DNA from 3 places in the Pseudonocardia sp. DxW genome. Region 3 is predicted to be linked to each of the others. Evidence: predicted binding sites of a transcription regulator. Region 3 holds the regulator's gene; each other region holds the start of a gene.

Region 1 (4,208 bases), on a different contig from region 3:
CGGGCAGCGGGCCTGTGCCTCGCGCCGGCGCAGCCCGCGGCGCACCCCGTGCCTGCGGGCGGTCGCCGAGCAGGCCAGTACCCGGTTGGCGTGGAACACCGCCGCCGGACGGTGCACCGGCACGTGCGCGGCCCGGGCCGCCGCGGTGACCGGCCAGTCCGGGGACCAGACCGCGAGCACCCGGGCCGCGGCGCTCATCCGGCCACCCGCACCGCGGCGGCCGGCCCGGGCGGTGCGGCCGCTGCGGCCGGCGCGGCCTGCCCGGCCAGTGCCGGCAGCCCGGCCGGTGCGACGGCGGTTCCGGGACCGGCCGGGGCCTCGACGACGGTCCCGCCCGGGCCCGGCAGCAGCACCTCGACGCCCCACCCCGCCGGCCCGATACCGCGGCCGTGCGCGCGCACCTCCACCCGGCGCGACCGGAGCCGGCCCGTCCCGCGGCCGGCACCCTCCCAGCGCGCCCGCTCGCAGTGCAGCCGCAGGTCCGCCCCCGGCCAGGGGCCCAGCGCCAGCAGCACCGCCCCGCGCTGCCGGGCGCGGGCCGCCAGCCGCTGCCGGTCCGCCGCGCGCAGCCCGGCCCGCTCCGGGCCCGCCACCACGACCAGATCCAGCCCGTCGAGCAGGGCCGCGGCGACCGGCACCACGTCGATCCCCGGATCCGGGACCAGCGCCAGCCGGTCCAGCCGGACACCGCTCTCGGCCGCCGCCGTCGCCCCCAGGCCCGGACGGCCGACCACCCCGGCCCAGGCGCCCTCCGCGGACGCCGCGGCCAGCAGTGCGAACAGCAGCGACCCGGCGCCCGCCCCGGCACCGACCGCGACCGTGGAGCCGCGACGCAATCCACCCCCGGGCAGCAGCCCGGACAGCGGGCCGGGCACCGGCAGCACCGGATCGCCCGGCGCGTCGTCGATCCCTGCGGCGGCACCTGCGGCGACGCCTGTCGCGGCACCTGTCGCGGTACCGGCCGGGCGCGCGGGCCCGGTGCGGGGGACCCCGCGCGGCCGGGACCGCTCCGGATCCGCCCGGGCCTCCATCCGGTGCAGCACCCGCCGCGCCGCGGCCAGCCGGTCCGCGGGTGACGCACCGACCGGTGCGCCGGGCCCGGCATCCCCGGGACCGGCGCGGCCCACGGGGACGGGCTCCCCGTCCGTCCCCGTGTACCCGGCGCCGATCACCGGGCCCGACACCTCCGCCGGGTCGAACACCGGCTCCGGGTCCCCACCCGCACCGGCATCCACTGCGCTCACCACTGCACGGCCCACCACTGCACGGCCCTCACCACACGGACCTCCCCCGCTCCACGCACCGTGGCCGGTCAGCTGACCGGCCGGAACCTGCCCGGCGCGCCGTGGGGAAGACGGCGCGTGCTCGAACTTACGTTCGAATCATAGGGCTCGGCCCGGCGCTGCGCAGCCCCCGGTCGGGGGATGCCCGGGCCGATGCGGAGCACCGTCGCACGGCACTCCGACAGTTTCCGCCGGGCGGACCGCGGGCCCCGGACACGGCGCGGCCCGGGCCGCGCGTGGCGACCCGGGCCGGCTGCCGGGGAGGGACGGGGGTCAGTGCGCGAAGTGCCGGGTCCCGGTCAGGTACATCGCGACGCCCGCCTGTGCACAGGCCGCGACCACCTGCTCGTCGCGCACCGAGCCGCCGGGCTGCACGACGGCCGTGACGCCGGCCTCGAGCAGCACCTCCAGCCCGTCCGGGAACGGAAAGAACGCGTCCGAGGCGGCGACCGAGCCGCGCGCCCGGTCACCGGCCCGCTGCACCGCGAGCTTGGCCGCGTCCACCCGGTTGACCTGACCCATGCCGACGCCGACCGCGGCGCCGTCGTGCGCGAGCAGGATCGCGTTCGACTTCACCGCGCGGCAGGCACGCCAGGCGAACGCGAGATCGGCGAGCGTCTCCTCGGCGACCGGGTCGCCGGTGACGAGCTTCCAGGCCGCCGGGTCGTCACCGTCGGCGTCGACCAGGTCGCGCTGCTGGACGAGCACCCCGCCGGAGATCGGCCGCAGCTCCACCCCGGATCGGGCGACCTCGCCGGGGATCCGCAGCAGGCGGACGTTCTTCTTGCGCGACAGCACCTCCAGCGCACCGTCGGCATAGGAGGGGGCGACCACCACCTCGGTGAAGATCTCCGCGACCTGCTCGGCCAGCTCCTCCGAGACCTCGCCGTTGACCGCGATCACGCCGCCGAAGGCGGACACCGGGTCGGTGGCGTTGGCCTTGCGGTGCGCCTGCGCGACGTCGGTGCCGACCGCGATGCCGCACGGGTTCGCGTGCTTGATCACCGCGACGGTCGGCTGGTCACCGTGGTCGTGCGCGGCCCGCCAGGCGGCGTCGGCGTCGACGAAGTTGTTGTAGGACATCTCCTTGCCGTGCAGCTGCTCGGCACCGGCGAGGCCGGGGGCGCCGTCGGTGTAGAGCGCGGCGGCCTGGTGCGGGTTCTCGCCGTAGCGCAGCGACCGCTCCCGGTTCCAGGTGGCGCCGATCCAGGTCGGGAACGGCCCGGCGTCCTGCTCGGGCGCCAGCTCACCGCCCATCCAGGACGCCACCGCGACGTCGTAGCCCGCGGTGTGCCGGAACGCCTCGGCCGCCAGCCCGCGCCGGTCCTCGATCACGAACCCGCCCGCGGCGACCTGCTCCATCACCCAGTCGTACCGGGCCGGGTCGACCACGACGGCGACGCTGTCGTGGTTCTTCGCCGACGCCCGCACCATCGCCGGACCGCCGATGTCGATCTGCTCGACGATATCGTCCCGGCCGGCGCCGGAGGCCACCGTCTCCCGGAACGGGTACAGGTTGGACACCAGCAGGTCGAACGGCGCGATGCCCAGCTGCTCCAGCTGGTCGACGTGCTCGGGCTTGCGGGTGTCGGCGAGCAGCCCGGCGTGCACCCGCGGGTGCAGGGTCTTCACCCGGCCGTCGAAGCACTCCGGGAACCCGGTGACCTCCTCGACCGCGGTGACCGGCACGCCGGCGTCGGCGATCCGCGCGGCGGTCGAGCCGGTCGAGACGATCTCCACCCCCGCGGCGTGCAGCCCGGTCGCCAGGTCCAGCAGCCCGGCCTTGTCGTAGACGCTGATCAGGGCCCGGCGGACCGGCCTGCGCTCACTCATGTTCACCTCGTGGGTTCGGAGGCGGTGGTCCCCGATGCGGCGAGCCGCCGCACCGTCCCGACCAGCAGCCGTCGTTCCTCGGTCTTGATCCGCTCGTGCAGGGCGGTCTCGTCGTCGCCCGGGAGTACCGGCACCTCCGCCTGCGCGAGCACCGGCCCGGTGTCCAGTCCCGCGTCGACCTCGTGCACGGTCGCGCCGGTGACGTCCACCCCGGCGGCCAGCGCGTCACGCACCGCGTGCGCGCCGGGGAACGCCGGCAGCAGGGCCGGGTGCGTGTTCAGCATCGGGCATCCGAGCGCGTCCAGGAAAGCCGGTGCGACGAGCTTCATGAAGCCGGCCCCGACGACGAGGTCCGGCCGGTGTGCCGTCACGGCGGCGGCGAGCGCCCGGTTCCATGCCGCGCGGTCGGGATGGTCACCGACCCGTTCGACGAAGGTGTGCAGGCCGGCGGCGCGTGCCCGGTCCAGCCCGGCGGCCCCTGGCCGGTCCGCGCCGACCGCGACCACTGCGAACTCCGGGCTCGCCGCGTCGAGCAGTGCCTGGAGCAGGGTCCCGCCGCCCGAGATCAGGACGACGATCCGGAACCGGCCGGTCACCGGCTGTTCGTCCGCGCCCACCGCTCTCCCTCGACATCGCCCCGCGGGCCGTCCCGCTGCACAGGCCAGGGTAGGCGGGGGCCCGCCGGGCGGTGCCGGGACCCTGTCCGGGCCGGGTGGGAGGTCCGGCGGCGGTCAGCGGTCCGGCTCGCCGCCCGGTTCGCCGAGGGTGCCGGTGGTGCCGCGACCGCCGGTGTCGCCGCGGCTGCCGGTCACCCCGTGGTCGCCGGTCGCCCCGTGGTCGCCGGGATCGGCGGTGCTGTCGTCGTCAGCGCTGTCGCGATCGGTGGTGCTGTGGTCGGCGCTGTCGTGGCCGGCGGCGCTGTGGTCGGTGGCGCTGTGGTCGGTGGCGCTGTGGTCGGTGGCGCTGTGGTCGGTGGCGCTGTGGTCGGTGGCGCTGTGGTCGGTGGCGCTGCCCGGATCCGGGTCGTCGGCCGAGCGCCCGGCCGGGGTCGCGGCGGACGCCTGGCCGGGGGCCCCGGAGCCCGAGGTGCGG
Region 2 (4,208 bases), on a different contig from region 3:
CCTCGCTGCGCTACGCGACCGCCAAGGTCAACAAGGTCAGCCGGGGCGGAGGCTCCGGCGGCTTCGGTGGCGGCGGCGGTGGCGGCGGCTACGACGGCGGTGGCGGCGGCGGCCAGCAGGGCGGCGGCTCCGGCGGAGGCAACTCCGGCGGCGGCTATGACGACCCCTGGGGTTCGGCCCCGCCCGCCGGGAGCGGCGCGGCGTCCGACGACGAGCCCCCTTTCTGATCCACGTACCCACCGCCCGTCACGGGCGGTAGACCCACCAGGAGCACCACCATGGCCAAGGCCATCGTGCGCAAGCCGAAGAAGAAGGTTTGCGCGTTCTGCAAGGACAAGGCCCAGCTGATCGACTACAAGGACACCGGTCTGCTGCGGAAGTTCATCTCGGACCGGGGCAAGATCCGTGCCCGTCGGGTGACCGGCAACTGCCGTCAGCACCAGCGGGACGTCGCCGTCGCGGTCAAGAACTCCCGCGAGGTCGCCCTCCTGCCCTACACCTCGACCGCGCGCTGACGAGGAGAACGCAGATGAAGCTCATCCTCAACGCCGACGTCCCGAACCTGGGCGCGCCCGGCGACATCGTCGAGGTCAAGGACGGCTACGGCCGCAACTACCTGCTGCCGCGCAAGCTCGCGGTCGTCGCCACCCGTGGTGCCGAGAAGCAGGTCGAGCAGATCCGCCGGGCCCAGAAGACCCGCGAGATCCGGGACCTCGGGCACGCCCAGCAGGTCGACTCGCAGCTGCGCAACCTGAACGTGACCGTCCCGGCCAAGGCCGGCGACAACGGCAGGCTGTTCGGCTCGGTCACCCCGACCGCGGTCGTCGAGGCGGTCAAGGCGTCCGGCGGTCCGACGCTGGACAAGCGGATCGTCGACGTCCCGGGTCACATCAAGACCCTGGGCAAGCACCAGGTGCAGGTGCGCCTGCACCCGGAGGTCACCACCGAGCTGCCGATCGCGGTCGTCGCGAGCTGAGCGGTGCGGTGGTCGGTCGACCACTGAGAGTAGTCAGAGCGGTGTCCGGAGCCGAGTGCTCCGGGCACCGCTCTGTCGTATGTACGGACCCGCCCGCGACGGGTCGGCGACCGGTCCGCGGACGCGCTCCGGAGTCGCGAGTGGACGGGTCCGCCCGGTCGGGTGAGGACGGACCGGATCCGCTGTCACACAGACGACACGCCGCGCGGTGACGATCGGCTCGTCGGGCGGGGCTGTGGACGCGCCGGGCGGTGAACGGTGTCCGGCGCACTCCGACACGCCGGAAGCGGCCCTGCGACGACACGCCAGAGCGATGTTGTCCACAGCTGTCCCCATGCCACTGACCAGCGATGATGGCAGAAATCGATGCGCTGTCCCCAGGTTGTCCACAGCACGGTCCCGGGATGGGCGGCGGTCGTGCACAGTCCGTCCCCAGGTTGATCACCAGGCCGGTTGGTGCCGGGGGTGTGCGCCGACCTAGCCTCGGTCCGACCGGCTCGGCAGTACGTCCCGCACCCGCCCGCACGACCGGCGGCCCGGTGGCGGGCGCCCGGGCCGGACCATCACGGGAGACCCACGCGAGTACGCCGAGGACGGCTCTCGCGCTTCGAACGTGTGTTCGCTATGCTGTCCACCGGGGGTGACGCTGCGTATGGCTCTGACGGACGATCGTCCCACCGGCCGGCCTCGAGCCGTTCGCGACGAGGACCAGGCGGGCGGCTCCGGCAGCGGGAGCGGCACCTTCGATCGTCAGCCGCCGCAGGATCTCACCGCGGAGCAGTCGGTACTGGGCGGCATGCTCCTGAGCAAGGACGCGATCGCCGACGTCGTCGAGGTGCTCCGCCCGGAGGACTTCTACCGTCCCGCGCACCAGACGGTCTACGAGACGATCCTGGACCTCTACGGCCGCGGTGAGCCGGCCGACGCGGTGACCGTGTCGGCCGAGCTGCAGCGCCGCGGCGAGCTGGTGCGCCTGGGCGGCGCGCCGTACCTGCACACCCTCATCGCGACGGTGCCGACCGCGGCGAACGCGGCGTACTACGCGGAGATCGTCGGGGAGAAGGCGATCCTGCGCCGGCTGGTCGAGGCCGGCACCCGGATCGTGCAGCTCGGCTACCACGGAGCCGAGGGCGGCGAGGTCGACGAGGTCGTCGACCGGGCGCAGGCCGCCGTGTACGAGGTCACCGAGCGCACCACCACCGAGGACTACACGGTGCTGGAGGAGCTCCTCCAGCCGACGATGGACGAGATCGACGCGATCGCCTCCCGCGGCGGTATGTCCTCCGGCGTCCCCACCGGGTTCGCCGATCTCGACGCGGTCACCAACGGTCTGCACCCCGGGCAGATGGTCGTCGTCGCGGCCCGGCCCGGGCTCGGGAAGAGCACCCTGGGGTTGGACTTCGCCCGCTCCTGCTCCATCAAGAACGGCATGACCAGCGCGTTCTTCTCCCTGGAGATGAGCAAGTCCGAGATCGTCATGCGTCTGCTGTCGGCGGAGGCACGGATCCGGCTGGCCGACATGCGGGCCGGCCGGATGTCCGACGAGGACTGGACGCGGATGGCGCGGCGGATGTCGGAGATCTCCGAGGCGCCGCTCTACATCGACGACTCGCCGAACCTGACGCTGATGGAGATCCGGGCCAAGGCGCGCCGCATGAAGCAGCGCAACGACCTGAAGCTGATCATCCTGGACTACCTGCAGCTGATGACCTCGGGCCGCAAGGTCGAGTCCCGCCAGCAGGAGGTCTCGGAGTTCTCCCGGCAGATCAAGCTGCTCGCCAAGGAGCTCGAGGTGCCGGTGGTCGCGATGAGCCAGCTGAACCGTGGTCCCGAGCAGCGGACCGACAAGCGGCCGATGCTGTCCGACCTGCGTGAGTCCGGATCCATCGAGCAGGATGCCGACATGGTGGTGCTGCTGCACCGCCCGGACGCCTTCGAGCAGGACGACCCGCGGGCCGGCGAGGCGGACCTGATCCTGGCCAAGCACCGTAACGGTCCGACGACGACGATCACCGTGGCGCACCAGCTGCACTACAGCCGGTTCTCCGATCTCGCGCACGGCTGAGCGCCGGGCAGCGGCAGCACCGGGCGCGCGGGCGGCCGGTACGACGTGGCGTGCGGCCCGCTGACCGCGGCGCGGGACGTGGCGACAGCGCGGGACGTGGCGGCAGCGCGGCGGTGGCCGCGGCACGGGGTGTCAGGCGGCCGGGCCGGCCCGGCGCGACCGGCGCGGTGAGCGTGGCCCGGCGGCCCGCTCAGCCCCCGGGTCGGCGCCGCCGCGGCACGGTGGCCGCGACGCCCAGCGACAGCGCGGCGAGCACGATCCCGGCGATCACCACCGGCACCGCGACCATGACCGCTCCGGCCAGCAGCACCAGCAGGGACACCCCCAGCAGCACCGACGGCAGCGGCCCGGCCCCGTGCACCGAACGACCCGACCCGCCCGGGCCGTGCAGCAGGCTTCCCGGCGCGGCCGGACGCAGCAGGCTCCCCGGGGTGGCCGGACGCAGCGCGCGCCCCGGGCCGGCCGGCCGGTTCGCGCCGGTGAGCGCCGCGAACCGGCGCACCAGGCGTGGATCGGTGAGCCGCAGCCGGATCTCGATCTCGTGCAGCCGCCGTGTCTCGCGCTCGCTCAGCACAGGAGCACCCCTCGGAGTCTCGACCGGCGCACGGGAGCACCGGTGGGGAGCCTGGGGCGACGTCGATCCGGGCGTTCAGGGCAGACTACGTGACCTGATCGTGACCTTGACAGCCGGGCGAACGGGGTCACAGTGCCTGTGCTCACGCCGCACCGGCCCGGGTCACCAGATGGAGACGCGGTCCCGCCGGGGCCCGGCCGGGGCGCCGAGCCTGCTGCACAGACCGGTCCACGAGCGGTCCGGGGCCGGTGTCCTGGCGGGCCGGGACCGCAGCCAGCGCAGCTGGAGGTCCGGGTCGTCGGGATCGACGGTCGCCCGGTCCCGGCGGCTCGGCCTGGCCGCCGACCGGGTCTCGACGATCGTGCCGTCGGTGAGCGCCTGCACGCCGTGCAGGCAGCCGGGCGGGACCAGCAGCAGCCGCCCGCCGTCCAGCACGGACACGGCGAGCCGGCCGAACGTCTCGGCCTCCGGGCGGGCGTCGATCACGACCGCGTAGCCGGCTCCGCGGGACACGTCGAGCAGCACCGCCTCGGCCCGGTGCAGGTGCAGGCCGTCCACCGCGTCCCGGGCCACCCGGCGCCTGCGGCGCACCG
Region 3 (4,208 bases):
GGCGGCAGCATGCCGACCGAGCTGCTCGTGGTCAACAAGACCGACGCCGCCGGCGACCTGGCGCTCGCCCGGCTCCGGCACGCCCAGCCCGACGCGGTGTTCGTCTCCGCGCATCGCGGCGACGGCATCGACCTGCTCCGGGACCGGATCGCCGGCCTGCTGCCCCGCCCGGAGTACGACGTCGACCTGCTACTGCCCTACACCGAGGGCGCGCTGGTCGCCCGCCTGCACGACGAGGGCGAGGTCCTCGCCGAGGAGCACACCCCCGAGGGCACCCGGGTCCGGGCCAGGGTCGGGCCGGAGCTGGGCACCGCGGTCCTGCCGTTCGCGGTGGCGGGCGGCCCGGCCGGTACCGACAGCGGGTCCGATCCCGACCTGCCGGCGACGGCGGCGGGGCGCTGACCCGGGCGGTCCGGGCCGGATCGAGGGGCGGGCCGGGCGGCCGCGTCCGGGTGACACGGCGGCGGGCCGCCCTGGGGACGCTGCGGCGGGCCGCCCCGGGAACGCTGCGGCGGGCCGCCCCGGGAACGCTGCGGCGGGCCGCCCCGGGAACGCTGCGGTGGGCCGCCGTGGGTCTGCTCCTCGTGACACTCGGGCCGGCCTGCGCAGTGGCGGCCGCCGGGCCGCCTGCCGTCGGGACGGCCGGCGCGCCCGGAATGCCTGGGGCGCCGCCGCCGGCCGCGCGCCCGGTCGTCCCGCCGCCTGACGCTGACCCGTCGTCCGTGGACGAGCCGCGCCCGGTCTGCACGATCGAGGATCCGCGACTGGCCGAGATCTCCGGGCTCGTCACCGACGGCGCACCGGGGGAGCCGCCGCAGCACTATCAGGCGATCGTCGACGGCGGCGGCACCGCCGAGGTGTTCACCCTCGATCCGGTGGGTTGCACGGTGACGGCGCAACGGGACGCCCCGGTGCGGGTCACCGACGTCGAGGATCTCGGCCGCACACCGGACGGCGGGCTCTGGCTCGCCGACATCGGCGACAACACGGCGCGCCGCGAGTCGGTGCGCCTGGTCGTGCTGCCGGTCGACGGACCGCCCCGCAGCTACGACCTCGTCTACCCGGACGGTCCGCGGGACGCCGAGGCGGTGCTCCTCGCCGACGACGGGACCCCGCTGATCGTGGACAAGACCACCGGGGCGGCCGGGCTGTACCGGCCCGCGGAGCCGCTCACCGAGGACTCGGCGGTGGCGCTGGAACGGGTGGCCGACGCCGTCCTGCCGTACTCGGCGACCATCGGCGGCCCGCTGGGCGCGGTCGGCACGCGGACGATCACCGGCGGCGCCGTCGGACCGGTCGCGGCGGACGGCGGGCGGGCCGCGGCCCTGCGCACCTACACCGACGCCTGGCTGTTCCCGCTGCCCGACGGCCCGGTGACCGGGGACGTCCTGGTCGGGGCGCTGGGCGGGGCCCCGCTGCAGGTGCCGCTGCCCGGTGAGCCGCAGGGCGAGGCGGTGGCTCTGGACGGCCGCGGGACGCTGCACTCCGCCACCGAGGCGCGGGGCCTGTCACCGGCCGCGATCCGGTCGGTCGCCGGTGCGGTTGCCGCCGCGACGGCACCGGCCGCACCGGTCGCGGCCCAGCCGGCGGAGGCACCCGACGTCCGGTCCTTCCCGCCGTGGCTGCCCGCCGCGGCCGGGATGGCGGTCGTCGTCGCGGTGCTGCTCGCCGGGGTCGGGGCGATGGCGCTGCACGGCCGCCGCAGGCGGTGACCGTGCCCCGGCTCGGGATCGGCACCGTGCCCCGGCCCGGGGGTCGGCTCAGAGCCGGCGCAGCACCGCGACGACCCGGCCCAGGATCGACGCCTCGTCACCCGGGATCGGCTCGTAGGCGTCGTTGGCCGGCATCAGCCAGATGTGACCGTCCCGGCGCCGGAACGTCTTGACGGTCGCCTCGCCGTCGATCATCGCCGCGACCACCTCGCCCTGTTCCGCGACCGGCTGCTGCCGGACGACGACCCAGTCCCCGTCGGTGATCGCCGCGTCCACCATGGAGTCACCCTTGACGTTCAGCAGGAACAGGGTGCCCTCGCCGACGATCTCGCGGGGGAGCGGGAACACGTCCTGCACGGCCTGCTCGGCCAGGATCGGCCCACCGGCGGCGATGTCGCCGAGCAGCGGCACGAACGCGGGTGCCGGCCGCTCCGAGCGCCCTGCCTCGGTGTCGGCGTCGGTCCCGTCGCCCGCGGCGGTCTGGTCGGGGCTGCGCACGTCGACCGCACGGGTCCGGTTCGGGTCCCGGCGCAGGAATCCCTTGCGCTCCAGGGTCCGCAGCTGGTGGTGCACCGACGACGTGGAGGTCAGCCCCACCGCGTCGCCGATCTCCCGCACGCTCGGCGGGTAGCCGTAGCGGTCGACCCAGTCCCGGATCACCGCCAGGACCTTCCGCTGCCGCGGGGTCAGACCGCGCGTGTCGGCCGGGGGCTCGGGGAACTCCCGGACGTCGGCGGAACCCCGCCCGGGGGACGCACCGCCTCCGGACTCGTCCGCTGCCATCGCATTCGCCTCCTCGAGGATGTACCGGCACGGACACTAGCCGCCTTCGGCCGGTCCGCCAAACATGCGTTCGAAGTTCGTCACCCGCGTGTCGTGGATTCCGTCGGGCACCGGTGGTAGAACATCGCACAGGCGTTCGATCGAACATCGATTCGAGCGTCGGGGTGTCCGGGGCGGGCGTCCCGTGCGGGCAGGGAGGCGAGCGGCATGGGTGTGGTGACCGAGGTCCGGCCGTGGGAGGTCGGGCGGCAGGCGCGATCCGTGCCGCCGGCGAGCCCGGGGCGAACTGAGCAGTCGAGGCGGCCGATGCAGCCGACGCGGTCAGCGCAACGGGCGCAACGGGCGCGGCCGGTGCAGCCGGCGCGGTCGGCGCGGTCGGCGCGGTCGGCGCGGCCGGTGCGGCCGGCGTGGTCGGTGCGGCCGGTGCGGTTGGCGTGGCCGGCGCGAGCGGGGTGGTCGGTCGCCCGGGCGCGGGGTGTGGCGGCACCCGGTGGCGTGCTGCGGCGGGCCGTCCAGGGACTGGGGATCGGGCTCGCCTCGGCGGCGACGGTGATCGGGCTGGGTCTGCTCGCGGAGGTCTCGGCAGCGGTGGTGGCGGCGGTGTCGACACCGCCGTCGGTGGTCGTCCAGAGCGTGCTGCCGGCCGGCCACTGAGCCCGGCCGGAGCGGGCTGAGCAGCGGCGATCCGATTCCTGTCGGTGCCCGGTGCTACACAGCTCGCACGCCCGTTCGACCGGCCCCGGGGAAGGGCCGGGCGGGATGGGCGGGACGCGTGGCCGGGTGTGGCCGGCGTCGACGGTGACCGTTCCGCCGCAGCAGGCGGGTGGTCCTCGAGGAGCAGGAGGAGCCATGCGAGAGCTCGACGTGCGTGAGGTGGCACCGCGGCCACGGACCGGTCGGCCGGGCCGGGCGGCGGCCGCGAATGCGCCGCAGTGGTCCGGCGCTGCCGGGGTGCGCGAGCGGGTGCGTGCCGGGGCCGCCCACGCGGTGCGCTGTGCCGGGGCGCGGCGTCCGGCCCGCGGATCCGCGGCGGCCCGGGCCGCCGCCCGGTGGGACATGCCCGTCCCCGGATCCGAGGTGCCCGAGCGGGCCTCCGGTGCCCCCGAGCGGGCCTCCGGTCCACGTACATCGCCCGCCGGCCCGGGAGCGGCGTCCGCCGCGGCCCCGGCCGTGGCGTCGAGCGTGGCGTTCCCTGCTGCGTCCACGGCGTCCCGGGTCGCCGGATCTGGCGTGGCCTTCACCCGGAATCCCGGGGCGGCTCCGGCCGGGCACGCGACTGCGCGGGTCCGCGCGGTGCGCCCACCGGGGCGCCACTGCGTGGCCCCTGCCCGGCGGCACCGTCCGGTGGTGCGACGTCGCTCACGGGGTGAGCGACTGCTGGCCGGGGTCGCCACGGTGGTCTGCTCGGCCACGGTGGTCGTGGTCCTGGGGCTGCTCGGGGATGCGGCGGCCGGATGGAACGCCGAGGTCGCCCCGGCACCCGGGCCGGCGGCGACGGCTCCGGCCGCTCCGTGACGCCGGGCGCGCCGGGAACCCGCCGGGCCGAGCGGGGTCCGCGGCGTATGCGATGCGACCGGTCGGCGGCCGTGCCGTGCGCTGCGGGGCCGAGCGGGATCCGCGCCGCATGCGATCCGACCGACCGGCAGCCGTGCCGGGCGTCGCCCGCCCGACCGGGAGACCACATCGGGCACGGTCGCCGCGCGTGACAGGAGC

The links. Region 3 encodes LexA, which represses DNA repair genes until DNA is damaged. Its sites were predicted from a motif close to CGAACACGTGTTCG; they were not measured.
Region 1: imuA' (DnaE2-dependent mutagenesis accessory factor ImuA') is a predicted target of LexA. The motif match lies at 1,367-1,380, and genes of this name have one in related genera.
Region 2: dnaB (replicative DNA helicase) is a predicted target of LexA. The motif match lies at 1,585-1,598, and genes of this name have one in related genera.

The regions. Positions count from the first base shown of each region.
Region 1 covers NZ_JBZFLK010000003.1:107,811-112,018, forward strand. Annotated here, with positions in the region: gene ACVJO7_RS05585 (DNA polymerase Y family protein) at 1-198, opposite strand, end outside; gene imuA' (DnaE2-dependent mutagenesis accessory factor ImuA') at 195-1,244, opposite strand; gene purH (bifunctional phosphoribosylaminoimidazolecarboxamide formyltransferase/IMP cyclohydrolase) at 1,557-3,116, opposite strand; gene purN (phosphoribosylglycinamide formyltransferase) at 3,119-3,733, opposite strand; gene ACVJO7_RS05605 (cell division protein PerM) at 3,848-4,208, opposite strand, start outside.
Region 2 covers NZ_JBZFLK010000004.1:246,826-251,033, forward strand. Annotated here, with positions in the region: gene ACVJO7_RS08445 (single-stranded DNA-binding protein) at 1-227, shown strand, start outside; gene rpsR (30S ribosomal protein S18) at 279-515, shown strand; gene rplI (50S ribosomal protein L9) at 530-976, shown strand; gene dnaB (replicative DNA helicase) at 1,629-3,041, shown strand; gene ACVJO7_RS08465 (DUF3040 domain-containing protein) at 3,232-3,615, opposite strand; gene ACVJO7_RS08470 (dTDP-4-dehydrorhamnose 3,5-epimerase family protein) at 3,778-4,208, opposite strand, start outside.
Region 3 covers NZ_JBZFLK010000007.1:22,991-27,198, reverse strand. Annotated here, with positions in the region: gene hflX (GTPase HflX) at 1-402, shown strand, start outside; gene ACVJO7_RS12510 (hypothetical protein) at 723-1,712, shown strand; gene lexA (transcriptional repressor LexA) at 1,761-2,495, opposite strand; gene ACVJO7_RS12500 (hypothetical protein) at 2,973-3,149, shown strand; gene ACVJO7_RS12495 (hypothetical protein) at 3,843-4,010, shown strand.